Regions from separate parts of the Perlucidibaca sp. genome, predicted to be linked through region 2. Evidence: predicted binding sites of a transcription regulator. Region 2 holds the regulator's gene; the other holds the start of a gene.
The links. Region 2 encodes sigma-54, which starts transcription at its own class of promoters, with help from an activator protein. Its sites were predicted from a motif close to ANTGGCATNNANNTTGCTNT; they were not measured.

Region 1 (4,553 bases), on a different contig from region 2:
GCACCACTTGCCACGCGTCAAAGCGGGCGAAATGCAGCTCAAGTTCATGGGCAGTGAACGGATTGGCATCGGGATAGGCGATATGTCGGCCAAAAACGCCCGCGATAGCCGGATCCTGCTCGATCGCCGCTACCATTGCCTCAAGCCACTGCTCGTTTACTGGCAACGCATCCTGGGTGATCAGCGCAACAAACTCTCCCCGCGCCATGCTGACACCGAGATTACGGGTTCTGCCGTGCCCGAATTCCTTCGGCGGAATGGCATGCAAGCGCACACCAGGAAAGCGGCTACAGACCTCAGGGGTACTATCGCTCGATCCCGAGTCAATAACCAGCACTTCAAAAGGCCATGGCGTGCACTGTGAAACCACACGCTCCAATACTTTTTCGAAGATAGCTCCACCATTCTTGGTCGGGATCAGTACGGTAACTTTGGGGACTATGGAAGTCACATTATTTGTCTCATTTGGATGCATGTAATCTTTTCCATGAAAAAGCCACTGCTATTACCAAAGACTTTCGGCTCTAAAAAGTACATCGGGTATTACGACTCGAATTACTTGCATCACTTACTTGCCGACCAGCCCCTTCAAATACTGACCATAAGCTGTCTTGCCCAATGCATTGGCCTGAACCAACACCTGCGCCTTGCTCAGCCACCCATTCGCATAGCCAATCTCTTCGAGGCAAGCCACCTTCAAGCCTTGGCGATGCTCGATGGTCTGCACATACATGCCGGCCTCAAGGAGACTGTCGTGCGTGCCGGTGTCGAGCCAGGCAAAACCACGGCCCAGCCGCTCCACACGCAAGTCGCCACGCTCAAGGTAGGCATTGTTCACTGAAGTGATTTCCAGCTCACCGCGATGCGATGGCTTCACCGCCTTGGCAATGTCGATGACATCGTTGTCGTAGAAATACAGGCCGGTCACGGCATAGCTGGATTTTGGCTGCAGCGGCTTCTCTTCAATGGAAATGGCTTTACCACGCTCATCAAACTCCACCACACCAAAGCGTTCAGGGTCACTCACCCAATACCCAAACACCGTGGCACCGCTTGGCTGCGCTACCGCACGCTGCAACTGCTCGCTGAAGTGCTGACCATGAAAAATATTGTCGCCCAATACTAGGCAAACCGGGCTCTCACCAATGAAGTCTTCACCAATCAGAAACGCCTGCGCCAAGCCATCCGGATGCGGTTGTTCGGCGTAACTGAACTGCACACCGAACTGCTCGCCTGTGCCCAGCAATTTGCGATACTGCGGCAGGTCATCTGGCGTGGAAATGATCAGAATTTCACGAATACCCGCCAGCATGAGCACTGAAATGGGGTAGTAGATCATCGGCTTGTCGTAGATAGGCAGAAGCTGCTTGCTCACGCCCAGCGTGATGGGGTGCAGCCGAGTGCCGGAACCGCCGGCAAGAATGATTCCTTTCATGTGAGCTTCCAAGCTTCTTTCTTGTGGCGCGGATTGTAGCAGAGCCAAATAAAGCTGGCATGTCCAAATTTCACGGCGCCTTAGCTTTTAGCCTAGCGAAATTAATGACCTATCTACTTAGCCACAGGCTAGGCTGGGCTAGATATGACCGCGCAAAACCGCGCGCTAAAACCATAAAAAAGCCCGCGAATCTCTTCGCGGGCTTTTTAAACCGCTCGATCACCCGCCAAAGCGGGCTCTCGCCGAGCCTTACACCGAGTAGTACAGATCGAATTCGATCGGCGATACGAAGGTGCTTACGCGACGCGCTTCTTCGGTCTTCAGTTCGATGTAGGCGTCCAGCATTTCCTTGGTGAACACGCCACCCTTGGTCAGGAACTCGTGGTCGGCCTTGAGGGCGTCCAGAGCCATTTCCAGGTTGTGAGCCACGGTTGGGATCTTGGCTTCTTCTTCTGGCGGCAGGTCGTACAAGTTCTTGTCGGCTGCGGCGCCTGGGTGGATCTTGTTCTGGATGCCGTCGAGGCCAGCCATCAACAAAGCAGCGAAGCACAGGTATGGGTTAGCTGCTGGATCCGGGAAACGGGCTTCGATACGACGACCCTTCGGGCTGGCGACGTATGGAATACGAATCGATGCCGAACGGTTGCGAGCCGAATAGGCCAGCATGATTGGCGCTTCGTAGTGTGGAACCAGACGCTTGTAGGAGTTGGTCGCTGGGTTGGTGATGGCGTTCAGCGCGCGAGCGTGCTTGATCACACCGCCAATGAAGAACAGCGCCATTTCCGACAGGCCGGCGTATTCGTCGCCAGCAAACAGGTTCTTGCCATCCTTGGAGATGGACATGTGAACGTGCATACCGGAACCGTTATCACCAACGATGGGCTTAGGCATGAATGTCGCGGTCTTGCCGAACGCGTGAGCGACGTTGTGAACAGCGTACTTCAGCACCTGAACTTCGTCAGCCTTACGTACCAGCGTGTTGAATGTCACACCGATTTCGGACTGGCAGGAAGCCACTTCGTGGTGCTGAACTTCAACTTTGCCAACGCCCATCATGGCTTCAATGGCGGTGCACATGGCAGCGCGCAGATCCTGAGCGGAGTCAATTGGCGGTACGGGGAAATAACCACCCTTCACGCGTGGACGGTGACCGGTGTTGCCACCTTCGTAGTCATTGTTGGTCGACCAAGCGGCTTCTTCAGCGATCATCTTATGCGACGAACCCGCCATGCTGATGTCCCACTTTACTTCGTCAAATACGAAGAACTCAGGCTCTGGGCCGAAGAAAGCGGTGTCACCGATACCGGTGGACTTCAGGTAGGCTTCAGCGCGCTTGGCGATGGAGCGTGGGTCACGCTCGTAACCTTCCATGGTGGACGGCTCGATAACGTCACAGGTCACAACAACCGTGGACTCTTCAAAGAAGGGGTCCATGAAAGCGGTTTCTGGATCTGGTAGCAAAATCATGTCGGACGCTTCAATGCCCTTCCAGCCCGTGATCGACGAACCGTCAAACATTTTGCCGTTAACGAAGGTTTCTTCGTCAATGGTGTGGGATGGGTAGGAAACGTGCTGTTCCTTACCCTTGGTATCGGTAAAACGGAAATCGACCCACTTGGCTTCGTTTTCCTTGATCAGTTTCAGCACTTTGTTCGACATGTTTAGCTCCTCCACAGAGCATTGCACAGACTTTGATTTGAATTCGTCGGGACACTCAGGCCGCGGCCCGTTGGTTAGAACGGGAGGGCGTGCCAGCATCACTGGACGGTTTTAGCAAATTGCGTGCCACGAAACCAGCACCCACAGTTGCGCCAACTCGGTGCATAAGCAGCTCAATAGTCACCAAAAAAGTGCAATTAATCTGTATATGCCCCAATTTGGTGCAAATTGCTCGCTTTGCACACAGCTTAACCGGCGCAGAAGCATAGCATTGATTGAGTCTACACTGCAGACCCCTTAGTCTAGGCAGCGAAAACTTCCCTCTGCGTTTAACGAGCCTAACGGTATGACCGATTGTATTTTTTGCAAAATCGCTAATCATGAAGTGAATGCCCGCATCGTGTTTGAGAACGAGCGCGTGGTGGCCTTTCACGATTTATTCCCGGCCGCACCCACGCACTTGCTGATCATCCCGAAACAGCATTTCACGACGCTCAATGATGTACCGGCCAGCGAGGCTGCGCTGCTTGGCGAGCTCATGACCACAGCCACTGCGCTGGCAAAAGAGTATGGCTTCGCTGAAGAGGGCTACCGAGTGGTGATGAATTGCAATCAGGATGGCGGACAAAGTGTGTATCACATTCATTTGCATCTATTAGCCGGTCGCCGACTCAGCTGGCCTCCGGGCTAAACCCAAACAAGAGATCTAAACTCATGCGCCGTTACACGTTTTTTGATCGACTGATTGGCGAAGCCGACAAGGTGCTGCGCACGCTCGCACACGACGCCGTGTCCGCCAGCCGAGCCTCACCGGCGGAGCATTTACCCGAAGCGGGATTAAGCGCAGAGGAACAGCGCCAAATCAGCGGTTTCATGCGCATCAACCATACCGGCGAAGTCTGCGCGCAAGCGCTCTATCACGGCCAAGCCCTCACGGCCCGCCTACCCACGGTGCGCCAAGACATGGAGCACGCGGCGCAGGAAGAAGTCGACCACCTCGCCTGGTGCCAGCAACGTCTCAACGAGCTCGGGGCATCGCCCAGCGTGCTAAACCCCGTTTTTTATGCCGCGTCGTTCAGTATTGGCGCCTTGGCCGGCATGGCCGGTGACAAGTGGAGTCTGGGATTTGTGGCAGAGACCGAGCGTCAGGTCTGCGAGCATTTGCAGGGGCATCTCACGCGCTTGCCGTTAAACGACCTGCGCACGCGCGCCGTTCTAGCGCAGATGCATAGCGATGAAGCAGAGCATCGCGACATGGCCCTGAAAGCTGGGGCAGCCACGTTGCCCGAGCCCATTCAAAAAGCCATGCAGGCAATGTCGACGGTGATGACGGGAACAACGTACTACCTTTAGGCAGCAATCATCTCGTAGCTGTGCGTGATCACCACGCCGGCAGCCTGCAACATGATGGAGGCCGAGCAGTATTTCTCGGCCGACAGCTCCACGGCACGCTTCACCT
Region 2 (4,553 bases):
ATTACTCAGGGGGTGGCGTCGGCGGGTAGAGCTGAAGCGGGCCAGCAAAATATCATCACGCGCATCGAGGAAAACGATTTCCGGGTCGCAGTTTTGCCCATGCAGCTGTTGCGCAATACTTTCGTAGCGACTGAGGTCGCGAATACGGTTGCGCGCATCAATGCCAACGGCAAGACGGACTGGGCGTTCTTCAACATCGTCACGAAAACTCGCCACCAACTCTGGCAACAAGGCCACGGGGAGATTATCGACACAGTAATAGCCTAAGTCTTCGAGCTGATGGAGCGCGGTGGACTTACCTGAGCCTGATCGTCCGCTAACAATGACGAGTTTCATGAGTTGAACCAGTCGCAAAAAGGGATGGCTCTATCCTCGTGGTGATACTGACGGTTGGCAAGTGACAAAGTGGTCATCAACCTAAAAACAAGGGTCTATAACGCAGAAATGCCCAGCATAGGCTGGGCATTCAATGGTAAGCAGTACAGTTACAAGTGCCTGGGTAAGGCTCAGTGCATCTGGTGCTTTTCTTTGTGTCGCACAATTTGTCGGTCTAACTTATCCGACAGCGCGTCGATGGCGGCATAGAGGTCCTCAGATTCTGCGATGGCAAAGAGCTTTGCCCCCGACGTTCGGATGACGGCCTCGGCCTTTTGGACCAGCTTATCGACGCTGAGAATAACTTGCATACTGGTGATGTGGTCGAAGTGTCGCTCGACCTTAGATAGCTTGCTGGCGGTGTAGTCTTTCAGCGCACTGGTGAGTTCAACGTGGTGTCCACTAATGGTCATCTGCATGAGACGCTTCCTCGCTTTCGTGGGTGACGACAGCGGGGGCCGGAGCTTCCAGCGTTCAGCGGGTCGGACGGGCAGAGTGGCCTTGCAGCCAAGGTGTCCGGGCGGCCTGTCGAGGATGGAAGCAGAGGTCCCCAGTTAAAACTGAGTGACACGGTACATACTTCACTACATTCAACAACCGGTATGCTTTGACTCTAGCATAGGGCCAAGGGCTTAAAGCAAGCGTTTTCTGTCGCTCGATGAGGCGATATTGAGTGACTCTCTGTACTTGGCGATGGTGCGTCTTGCAACTTCAATACCTTGCGCTTGAAGAAGATCAGCAATTTTGTTGTCGCTCAGTGGCTTTTTCGGGTTTTCGGCCGCAACCAGCTGTTTGATCATGGCGCGAATGGCCGTGGATGAGGCCTCGCCACCGGCACTGGTGCTGACATGGGAGGAGAAAAAGTACTTCAGCTCAAACAGGCCGCGCGGTGTATGCAGGAACTTTTGAGTCGTGACGCGGGAGATGGTGGACTCATGCAAACCCACTTCGTCCGCAACGTCACGCAAAATCAAGGGTTTCATGGCGACGGGGCCATCGTCTAAAAAGCCCCGTTGATGCTCCACGATGCAGCTGGCGACTTTAAGCAAGGTCTCGTGGCGGCTTTGCAGGCTCTTGATGAGCCAGCGTGCTTCCTGCAAATGATCGCGAATAAATTGGTTGTCACGGGTGCTGTCGGCACGACGCAGCATAGAGGCATAACCACTGTTAACGCGCAGTCGTGGGGCTGCATCCGGATTCAGCTCGACACGCCAGCGGCCATTCATTTTACGCACGACTACGTCCGGAATGAGGGCCTTGTCATCGGCGCTTGCCCAGCCTTCACCGGGGTGCGGCGTGAGTTCGCGGATAAGTTTAAGTGCACGATGTACAGCCGCTTCGCTGAGCTTTGTGAGGCGCATCATGCCCGCTAAATCGCCATTGGCGAGACGGTCGCAATGATCGCGTAAAAGCAATCGAGCGTCGGCGAGTCCGGGGGTGGCGTCATCACGCTGTCCGAGCTGAATGAGTAGACATTCAGCTAAGTTGCGAGCGGCGACACCGGGAGGATCGAATTGCTGCACTCGATGTAGAACAGCAATGATTTCATCTTCTTCAGCTTCTTGCTGACGCCAATGCAGGGCCGTAGCTGCCAGCTCTTCTAAGCTAACGGTGAGATAGCCACGCGCATCGAGACCATCAATAATGGCTTCAGCAATGAGCCGATCGAGGTCTGAAAAGCGCGTGAGGTTGAGCTGCCAGCGTAGGTGATCTTGCAGCGTCTCAGCCAGAGCACTGCGGCTTTCGATGGGATCGCCATCTTCATCGAGGCTGTCGCCACCGCCACTGCCGCTGGTGCCGGCATAAATATCATCCCAAGCGGTATCAACGGGCAATTCGTTGGGAAGGTCGTGCTGGTGATCTAGATCCAGCGTTTGGCTTGCCGCATCAACCGTTTCGGGCGTTCCGGCAGTTACCTGAGTGATGGGGTCGGAGGATGCATCAGATCCGTCATCAAGCTCTAGCAGGGGATTACTGTCGAGCGCCGCTTGAACCTCTTGTTGAAGCTCAAGTGTAGACAGTTGCAGCAGCTTAATGGCTTGCTGCAGCTGCGGCGTCATGGTGAGGTGTTGCCCTAGCCCCATTTGGAGCCCGATTTTCATCACAGTGAGAACTGCTCCCCAAGATAGACTTCACGCACCAATGGATTGGCTAAAATCTCAGCGGGCGTGCCCTCGGCAATTTCAACGCCGGCGCTAACGATGTAGGCCTTCTCACATATGTCGAGTGTTTCGCGCACATTGTGGTCGGTAATTAAAACGCCAATGCCCCGCTGCTTCAGGTGCATGATGATGCCTTTGATGTCGGCCACCGAAATCGGGTCGACACCGGCAAATGGTTCATCGAGCAAAATAAACTGCGGGTCACTGGCGAGTGCGCGTGCGATCTCAACACGACGGCGTTCTCCGCCAGACAAACTCATGCCAAGGTTGGTACGAATATGGCCAATATGAAACTCGGCCAGCAGGGATTCAAGCTTGGCTTGCTGAGCGGCTTTATCCAGGTCGTTACGTGTTTCTAAAATCGCTAAAATATTGTCTTGCACGCTGAGCTTGCGAAAAATGGACGCCTCTTGCGGCAAGTAGCCAATGCCTTTCTGGGCGCGGCCGTGCATGGGTAGGTGCGAAATGTCCTCGTCATCGAGGCGAATGCGACCGTTATCCATGGGGACGAGGCCCACAATCATATAAAAGCTAGTGGTTTTTCCGGCGCCATTAGGGCCGAGTAGACCAACAATTTGCGCGCTTTCTACGGCTAAGCTCACATCTTTAACAACGGTCCGACCTTTATAGCTTTTAGCTAAACCATCCACCCGCAGGATGCTCATGGTTTCGCACTCCCAGTGCTGCTGGCGGGCGAGGGTGTTTTAGTGCTGTTGCGAGCCGAGGGCGGAAAGGTGAGCTGTACACGTTGACTGGCGTCACTGGTGGCCTCTATTTGCTTACGCAACGTGGAGTAAACGATGCGCGGACCGCTGAAGCTCGCATTGTCTTGGCGCAAAATGGCATTGCCCAACAGCGTGATCACGCCGGTGGTGTTATCAAAAATAATCTCGTTCGCATCCGCTTTGACTAAGCCTTTGGCGGGGTCCGTTTTTTGCTCATAGTGCGCAGGCTTGCCCAAAGTGCGGGCATTTAAGAGGTTGCCCTCTGCATCGACTTTAAGGGTCAGTGAGTCGCCGTTTACCCGTAGCGTACCCTGCACAATTTGAACTTTGCCGCGATAAATGGCCTCACCTGACTTTTCGTCAAAGCGCGCATTGTCGGCAGTGATTTGAATGGGTTGCTGAGCATCTTCGGGCAACGCTAAGGCGGTATTGGCAGCACAACCTATGAGCAATAGAGCGGCCAGTTTTTGCATCCAAACCTTAGTAAGACGGGGCATAGCGAACCTCTACAGAAGATTTTAATTCGACAGACTTGGCCTGCAAATCCGTGCTCATACCAATGCCTGAAATGCTTCCTTTCGGGCTAATGACCGTGACTTTTTCGGGGCTATCAAATCGATTGGCCTTAGGGTTGGCATGCAGGCGTGAGGTCTCCAAACGCAACGGCTCTTGCCCCAGTAATCGTTGCGCAACGACTTGGCCAGACAGCCAAATATCGCTGGCAGGATTCGGGCTATCCGCCTGTTTGGCGGTCAGGCGCCAAAGCAGCTGGCCATTGCTGTAAAGCTGAATGTCCGGCTGCGTTAAATGAAAGCGTTCCGGAGCGGGGTGATGCGTTAGTTGCTCACTTTGCATGCGTCTTAATACATTCCCTTGGCTATCGGTTTGCCAGAGTTGCACTTGCTCAACGATATAGTCCGGTTTGCCGCTGTTGTCTGTAACAACATTGTCAGCCGTCAGCCCGCCCCAGCCATAGTAGGCGCCGGCACTCACTGCAATTAGCACCGTCGATAATTGCAGCAGTGGGCGAATATCCATAATTAGATGGCCAAATAGGGCGCTAGCGCCGTGTCATAACGGTTCTGCGCATGCAGCAACAAGTCACAGACCTCGCGAACAGCTCCGCGACCACCGGAGAGGGTCGTGACGTGATCAGCGCGTGTTCTGAGCTCGCTGTGTGCATTCGCGACCGCGACACCGAGCCCAGAGGCGAGAATCGCGGGCAGGTCTGGCCAGTCGTCGCCAACGTAAGCCACTTCGTCCAGATCGTAACCCAGCTCGCTAATAAGCT

Region 1: glnA (type I glutamate--ammonia ligase) is a predicted target of sigma-54. The motif match lies at 3,206-3,225, and genes of this name have one in related genera.

Annotation. Positions count from the first base shown of each region.
Region 1 covers NZ_JBXMRC010000011.1:24,159-28,711, forward strand. Annotated here, with positions in the region: gene AC14IB_RS03370 (glycosyltransferase family 2 protein) at 1-475, opposite strand, end outside; gene rfbA (glucose-1-phosphate thymidylyltransferase RfbA) at 569-1,435, opposite strand; gene glnA (type I glutamate--ammonia ligase) at 1,685-3,094, opposite strand; gene AC14IB_RS03385 (histidine triad nucleotide-binding protein) at 3,441-3,785, shown strand; gene coq7 (2-polyprenyl-3-methyl-6-methoxy-1,4-benzoquinone monooxygenase) at 3,809-4,447, shown strand; gene AC14IB_RS03395 (OsmC family protein) at 4,444-4,553, opposite strand, start outside.
Region 2 covers NZ_JBXMRC010000022.1:10,515-15,067, reverse strand. Annotated here, with positions in the region: gene rapZ (RNase adapter RapZ) at 1-336, opposite strand, end outside; gene hpf (ribosome hibernation-promoting factor, HPF/YfiA family) at 507-794, opposite strand; gene AC14IB_RS06050 (RNA polymerase factor sigma-54) at 1,008-2,477, opposite strand; gene lptB (LPS export ABC transporter ATP-binding protein) at 2,477-3,202, opposite strand; gene lptA (lipopolysaccharide transport periplasmic protein LptA) at 3,199-3,759, opposite strand; gene lptC (LPS export ABC transporter periplasmic protein LptC) at 3,743-4,300, opposite strand; gene kdsC (3-deoxy-manno-octulosonate-8-phosphatase KdsC) at 4,303-4,553, opposite strand, start outside.